2 regions of the Oceanobacillus longus genome follow, and region 1 is predicted to be linked to the other one. Evidence: predicted binding sites of a transcription regulator. Region 1 holds the regulator's gene; the other holds the start of a gene.
What was found. Region 1 encodes Rex, which represses fermentation and respiration genes when NADH is low (regulators of the CRP and FNR family bind a similar motif). Its sites were predicted from a motif close to TTGTGAAATATTTCACAA; they were not measured.
Positions count from the first base shown of each region.

Region 2: the regulator Rex is predicted to act here: its motif matches at 1,623-1,640, upstream of qoxA (cytochrome aa3 quinol oxidase subunit II).

Region 1 is NZ_JBHSAO010000015.1:33,350-37,516, forward strand. Features, by position in the region: gene ACFOUV_RS16945 (CPBP family intramembrane glutamic endopeptidase) at 1-84, shown strand, start outside; gene ACFOUV_RS16950 (YdiK family protein) at 88-285, shown strand; gene ACFOUV_RS16955 (hypothetical protein) at 315-1,304, opposite strand; gene ACFOUV_RS16960 (redox-sensing transcriptional repressor Rex) at 1,400-2,032, opposite strand; gene ACFOUV_RS16965 (ABC-F family ATP-binding cassette domain-containing protein) at 2,187-4,112, shown strand.
Region 2 is NZ_JBHSAO010000001.1:270,187-274,353, reverse strand. Features, by position in the region: gene ACFOUV_RS01365 (EAL-associated domain-containing protein) at 1-906, opposite strand, end outside; gene ACFOUV_RS01360 (CHRD domain-containing protein) at 1,105-1,518, shown strand; gene qoxA (cytochrome aa3 quinol oxidase subunit II) at 1,753-2,688, shown strand; gene qoxB (cytochrome aa3 quinol oxidase subunit I) at 2,744-4,167, shown strand, end outside.

The DNA.
Region 1 (4,167 bases):
GTTGTTCTTGCACAGTATTCACTGACTCCAGAGGAAATTCAACAACAACTGGACCAATTACAAACAATTTTCATTGGAGGATAATTAATGGGTAAGTCATTATTAATCAAAGCATTCATATACACACTGATGGGTACGACATTTATTTACATTGCAATTCAAAGTAAAGGCGATACGCTTTGGAATCCGGTTACGCTTATCTTTGCTGCAGTTGCAGCCATGGATTTCTGGGTAGTCTTTAAACTGCTGACACAATATTTTAAGTCTAAAAATAAAAAGGAGTAGAATGATAACATTCTGCTCCTTTTACTTATTCACTGTACATCTTTTAGCATATCGATCCAATCTTCTTTGTTATCTATCTTTTTATCCAATGTCGTATACCGTATAGCAAACAAGTCATTTTCTTTTATGAACACTCTCACAACCTCTTCCTGATCGAACAGTACCTCATCATCAGTTAAAGCGAATTCAATTACTCCTTCCTCTGATGTTTGTTCTAACGTGTTGAATTCTAAGCTATCTGTATGCACTTCGGTAAGATTGTTCTCCATTTCAGAAATGAAATTTTCTATGCCTATCTGATGATTTCCATCCTGGTAATAATGAATGGTTAATAATTCCGTTAAATTACTAAAGTCCTCATGCGATAGAAGATACTCTGCAATCGCTTCCCCATCTGCTTCCTGATAGTTTCCGAGCGTCCACCCACCATCATCAAATGGATTTTTCAGATTGGTAATGTAATCCGTATATTCCCCTTCCATCGTTACTTCTTCAGATAAGACATCTTCATCAAGTGTAATTACTTCTTCGACTTCTGTCTGATAGATTTTCCAATTTCCATTTTCATTTTTTAATACATGTATCCCTGAAGTTTTATTGTTTTGAAATTCGGGTCCTTCCATCTTTATCGTTGTCTGTATAAAAGAAACCCTTGCCTCTTCTTCCGTCCTTTCTTCTACAGAAAGACCGGAAAGCTCCATATCCAACTGATAATGGGATAATTGTTTCATTGTATCTACTCTTTGATTATATACAGGTGACTCACTATGTACCGTTTGCTTATATTCATTTTGGTTTCCATTTCTAAGTGCCTTTACATTATTCTCAATCACTGTAAATAATACCTCGTCTTCAGGGAGATTTTCCTGCAAATCTTCTTCCGTATCTTCCTCCATCTCTGCACGAACGGATTTATCAGACGATTCTTGTATACTTTCATCTTCTGAACATGCTGCAAGTACGAATGAAATAAAAATAAATAAAATAGTGGAAATCCCAAAGCGCCCCAATTTCTTCATAAAAAATTCTCCCATCTTTCATTAGATAATTAGATATACTCCAATTTGCAAAAAAATAAAGCCATCGAAATAATTACATTTCAATAGCATTATTATTATTTATCAAGTGAATAGTGTTTCAGAAAATATACGAGTGCCTGCAATTCGACAGCTAAATCAATATGATGTACGCGAATTGCTTTAGGGACGGTTATCCTCGCAGGTGTAAAATTAAGGATTCCAGTAATCCCCTTCTCTACCAGTTTATTGGCAATTGAATCCGCTTCAATAGCTGGTATGGTTAAGATTGCAACTTTAATATGATTTAATTTTTCATCGAGATCGTCGACATGATAAACGGGTATCCCACCAATATCGGTACCTACTTTTTCACGGTCAGCATCGAAAGCCATCGTAATGCGGATATTATTATTTTTCATAAAATTATAATTTAGGAATGCTGTACCAAGGTTACCTACACCAATTAAAGCCACTTCTGTAACTTCGTTTTGGTCCAAAGTACTTCTAAAAAAACCTAGTAAGTACTCGACATTGTAACCATAACCCTTTTTGCCTAGTGCACCGAAATAGGAGAAGTCTCTTCTGATTGTAGCAGAATCAACTTTTACTGCTTCACTTAATTCTTTGGATGAAACTCTTTTTTTACCTTGCTGATTTAAGTTATTCAGAAAACGATAGTATAGTGGCAAGCGCTTTGCAGTAGCTTGTGGAATTTTATTTTGATCCATTAAACTTTCCTCTTTTCGATCCTATAGTAAATGATATAAACGTATCCTATTCTATTTTAACAGAAATCCAGAAAGAAATCGTGATATTTTTCACAACCTGAGTTGCTTACTTAATTAACTATAAGATACACTATGAAGGATGGGGTGAATATTTATGATATTAATGCAATTAAACGACCTTTCAAAATCCTTCGGTGCAGAAGAAATTTTATCAAATATTAAACTAGAAATAAAAGATAAAGATCGTGTCGCCATTGTAGGTAGAAACGGTGCCGGGAAATCGACATTGTTAAAGATTATGGCTGGTGAATTATCCTATGATGAAGGAGATTTCTTTAAACCGAAAGACCTTACATTCGGCTATCTCTCCCAGCATATGACACTGGAGTCAGGTAAAACCATTTGGGATGAAATGATTGAGGTATTCTCGCATCTAAGGCGTCAGGAAAGCCAGCTTCGTTTGTTGGAAAAGGAAATGGAAAATGCTTCTAATTTAGCAGGGGAAGAATATGAAAAGTTACTTCAAGATTATGATAAACTTCAGCTCGCCTATCAGACTGGTGGAGGGTACACCTATGAATCAGACATAAAAACTGTTCTGACAGGGTTGAATTTCTTTGATTATGATTACAATACACCTATCATGGAGCTAAGCGGTGGTCAAAAGACACGCCTGGCATTGGGGAAACTCTTACTGCAAAAACCGCAACTGTTGATTTTGGATGAACCAACTAACCACCTGGATATCGATACGCTTTCCTGGTTGGAAAATTATTTAGTAAACTATCCTGGTGCCATTGTCATCGTTTCGCATGATCGCTATTTTCTAGACAAGACGGTTTCCATTGTTTATGAAATTGCACGGCACAAAACGAGTAAATATTATGGAAGCTATAGTAAGTATTTGGAGCAAAAGGCTTTAAATTACGAACAGGAATTAAAGGAATTTGAAAAGCAGCAAACAGAAATTAAGAAATTGGAGGACTTCGTACAACGAAATATTGTCCGAGCTTCTACTACAAAAAGAGCGCAAAGCCGGAGAAAGCAGCTCGAAAAAATGGATCGACTTGACCGTCCGCCTGGAGATGAATCTTCAGCATCATTTTCCTTTCAGATTGAAAAAAGAAGCGGAAATGACGTTTTAAAAATAGATCAACTGCGTTTAAGTTATGAAGATGAACAGGAACCTATTTTCTCCGATATTAAATTACATGTAAATCGTGGCGAGCGCATCGCACTCGTAGGGCCAAATGGAGTTGGTAAGACAACTTTATTAAAAGCTATATTAGGTAACCTAAAGTCTGATCGTGGGTCAATCCAACTCGGCACCAACGTCCAAATTGGTTATTATGATCAGGAACAGGCAGAGCTTGACAAATCAAAAAGCCTTCTACAGGAATTATGGGATGATTATCCTACAATCAATGAAAAAGATATTCGAACCATTCTCGGGAATTTTCTATTTTCTGGTGAAGATGTCCTTAAACCAGTTCACACATTAAGTGGTGGGGAAAAGGCCCGACTTGCTCTCGCAAAATTGAAAATGCAAAAGGCAAATCTGCTTATATTGGATGAACCAACAAACCATTTGGATATTGACAGCAAAGAGGTTCTTGAAGCTGCTCTTAATGATTTTCCCGGAACCATTATATTCGTCTCGCATGATCGCTATTTCATCAATAAAATTGCCGATCAGGTTGCTGAAATGCAACGAAACGGCATTTCAATGTATCTTGGAGACTATGACTACTACTTGGAAAAAAAGGAAGAAGAAGCAGAATTAAAACAACTTCAGCAGGAAAAGGAAATTGGTCCAGCTGTCGAAAATAAAAAGCTGAGTTTTAAAGAAGGAAAGCAACAGCAAAGTGAAAAGCGGAAAACAGAGCGTCGGATTGCTGAGCTTGAGGAAATGATTGAACGTTTGGAATTGGAAATTTCCGAAATGGAAGAGGAAATGACAAAACCTGAAGTATATCAGGACCATGAAAAATCATTGGAACTTACCCACAAAGTAAGCAGCACAAAACAAGAAGCTGAGCAATTAATGGAAGAATGGACTTCTCTTCAAGAGAACCTCTAAAACGATGAAACAGTTAAAAATAGAAAAACAGCAGTATCTTAAAGGATACTGCTGT
Region 2 (4,167 bases), on a different contig from region 1:
GCAGGCACTTCCAACACTTAGAATAGTATCATCGTACGCGTTATCCGGATTTATTGCCATTAGCGTTGTTTTAAACTTTTGGTTAAGCTGTTCCATTAGTTTTAGTTGCGCTTTGACCTTTCTTCGTTCAAAACTTACGAATTGATGGAAGTTCGTTCGAATGAGTTGCTGACAGCAATCTGCTTCAATGAATGCTGCTTGAGGTTCTTTCAGGTAACGGCCCTGATAATATTGTCCTCCACTCCTCCATGCATAGTTAAACTGATTATACGAGGAGATCCCTTTGAATAATAAGGCAGCACCTATTTTCCGGGACAGCATGGAAAGGGACTGATGTACATCACGATATAAATGTGGCAATAAATCATCTTTCAAAAATCCCGCATCTACTTTCACGATATTCGGCTGAATGATAGCCAATTTGTCAAGACTTCCATTCGGTTGTTCCATATGGAGGGAAATTCGAATGCCAAGTGTTTTCATATATTTTATTAAATTACGAAGGGTATCTAGTTGTTCGATTAAGTATGTATCCTTTATTTCAATCACAATCTGATGCAGATCCAAGCCTTTTTCTCCATTGGAATGCAATATGGACAATAATGATTCACCATTGTCTTTAATTAATAGATCAGCGTCATAATAAATAGTCAGATGTATAGGTTGTTCTTCGTTCATCAGTCGATCAATCGCTTGTTGGTGGATATAATTATTCACCTCAAGACGGAATTCATCAGGGATCGTCGAGTCATCAAAAAACCAATCCATCCGTTCCATACTGCCATCTTCTTCCTGAAAGAACGCAATCACTTCATAGCCAACAACCATTTGATTATCCGCACTAATGACAGGTTTATAATGGGGAACTACGCGATCCAAATTCAACATAATTTCTAACGGGTCCATACAATCACCTCCACACCCAATTATATCATAAGTGATGTCTGTCCCATTCCGAAATGCTGTAAAGGAAACGATGTTATAGAGAATAATAATTAATTGGTCATGGTCATTAGCCATTTTTTAACGATTTGCCATTTGTAGAGATAGCAATACAAGCAGATTGTCCTTCCAAAAATAAACTATATGAAAAGGAGGATAAACATGTATAACGATTATTTTTTCATTTCCCAATTATCTGGTTCACAGGAAGTACCACCTGTTCGTACAGACGCTGATGGATTGGCATTGTTTCATGTGAGTAGCGATCAAAAGAAGATTATCTATCGGTTGGCTGTTCATGACTTAAGAAACATGACACAGGCACATATCCATTTAGGACAAAGAAATATTAATGGTCCCATCGTCGCTTTTCTATTTGGTCCAATTGATCATGGGACCAGTACAAATAATAAAGTAATAGAAGGAATCCTAACTGCAAAAGATCTTGTTGGTCCATTAATGGGAAAGCCATTATCGGAATTAGTTGATCTCATGAGTGCTGGTAAAACATATGTGAATGTCCATACTACTCAATTTCCGGACGGTGAAATCCGCGGAAAAATCAAACAACAGTAAGGGGGTGCCTGTCACTCCCCGTTTTTTGTCGAATGGACAAGCCTCAATAAAATTCCATTAATTAACACCCCCTTTCATAAAATATACTAATCTTCATGAACATTTTGTGAAGGATTTCTCATGATATTGAAATTAAATTTTTTCGACACTATTATGTAACATGTTATGTTTTTTGAGCATTTCTGTAATTATCCACTAAAAAATAAATATAGTTTAAGAGAAAGGGGTATTCAGATGAAGTTTAAATGGGCAGTATTAACATTTATGATCACTATAGTCGCCGTTTTAACAGGTTGTGAGCCTGTCCTCGTTTTAGATCCTAAAGGGCCACAGGCTGAAACCACAGCCAATGTGATATGGATTTCGATTATCTCAATGGCACTCATTGTTATCGTCGTCATCACACTTTTAATCATCGTTCTTGTGAAATACAGAGCATCCAAACAGCCGGATGATTATGAGCCTCCATACATTGAAGGAAATCCAATTGTTGAGGGAATTATCGTTGGGATTCCAATTTTGATTGTTGCCTTCCTATCTGTTGTATCTGTCATGTCGACCTATGAAGTAGAGTCCACACCAGTCGGATACGAAGAACAGGAACCAATGGTCATTTATGCCTCTTCTTCCAACTGGAAATGGCATTTTAGTTATCCGGAACAAGATATCGAAACGGTTAACTACCTATTTATCCCTACCAACCAGGCAATAGAGTTTAAACTCTATTCCCATGGCACAATTTCGAGTTTCTGGATACCACAACTTGCAGGACAAAAATACGCGATGGCAGATATGGTAAACACATTAAACCTTGTTGCTGAAGTTCCAGGTGATTATCTGGGACGTAACGCCAACTTTAATGGAGAAGGTTTTGCAGAAAACACCTTTAATGTAACTGCCATGCCACAGGAAGAATTTGATACATGGGTAGAAGAGATTCATGCAACTGCTGATCCTCTTACCGAAGAAGAATTCGAACAATTATTAGAGCCCGGCCATCTTGGGCAAATGACATTTACAGGGACACATTTAGATTTCGCACCTGCCCCTGAAGGTGAAAATAGTGGACATAACCACGGTTCCACCACTGATTCTGAAGATGAAAACACAGAACATGAAGAACATAATGACCAATCAAGCAGTGAAGAATCAGAACACAGTAACCACTAATCCGTTTCACGATAAACAGACAAACTTCAAGACTCTCGAAAGGAGTTAAATAGATATGGACTTTTTTGATAGATTCGCCGTCCCCCATCCAAGCCCGTTGATTTATGGCGCAATGGTTTCTATCGCTCTCGTAACCATCGCAATTATCGCAGGTGTCACTTATTTTAAAAAATGGGGCTACTTATGGAATGAATGGTTAACTACCACAGACCATAAACGAATCGGTATGATGTATATTATTTCTGCACTTCTTATGCTTTTCCGTGGTGGCGCAGATGCGGTCATGATGCGATTGCAAACTTCTGTACCTGAAAATGCGTTTCTGGACGCTCAGCATTATAATGAAGTATTTACCACGCATGGTGTTGTCATGATTTTCTTTATGGCGATGGCATTTGTTATTGGTTTGATGAACTACATTATTCCACTGCAAATTGGTGCAAGAGACGTTGCCTTCCCAAGATTAAACGCATTAAGTTTCTGGTTGTACTTCGCAGGTGCAATGCTGTTTAACATATCCTTTGTTGTCGGCGGTTCACCTGATGCAGGTTGGACCAATTATTATCCACTGGCAGGAACTGATTTCAGTCAATCCGTCGGTGTAAATTACTATAATTGGGCATTACAAATTTCAGGAATCGGTACATTGATGACTGGAATCAACTTTATCGTTACGATTATGAAAATGAGAGCACCTGGAATGACATTGATGAAAATGCCAATGTTCGTATGGTCTGCGCTCATTACCAATGTCATTATTGTATTCGCGTTCCCTGTTCTCACAATCGCATTGTTAATGGGAACATTTGACCGCCAGTTCGGTACATTCTTCTTTGCAACGGAAAATGGTGGCATGGATATGATGTGGGCCAACTTATTCTGGATTTGGGGACATCCTGAAGTGTATATCTTAATTCTACCGGCATTTGGTATTTATAGTCAGATCATTGCTACCTTCTCCAGTCGTAATCTATATGGTTACAAATCGATGGTTGCATCCATGGTACTAATCTCACTCCTCTCCTTCTTAGTATGGGTACACCATTTCTTTACGATGGGTCAGGATGCCATGACCAACAGCATATTCTCCATTACAACGATGGCAATTGCTGTACCAACCGGTATAAAAATATTTAACTGGCTACTTACGATGTGGAAAGGGAAAATTCGCTTTACGACACCGATGTTGTATTCCATCGCGTTTATTCCCCTATTTACTATTGGCGGTGTGACAGGAGTTATGCTTGCAATCGCAAGTGCCGACTACCAATATCATAATACGATGTTCTTGGTAGCCCACTTCCATAATGTCATTATACCTGGAGTTGTATTTGCGATGATTGCCGGCCTCATTTACTGGTGGCCAAAAATGTTCGGCTTTATGTTGAATGAAAAAATCGGTAAATCCGCATTTTGGTTTATCGTTGTCGGTTTCTGTTTATCTTTCTTCCCGATGTATATTACCGGATTGGACGGTCA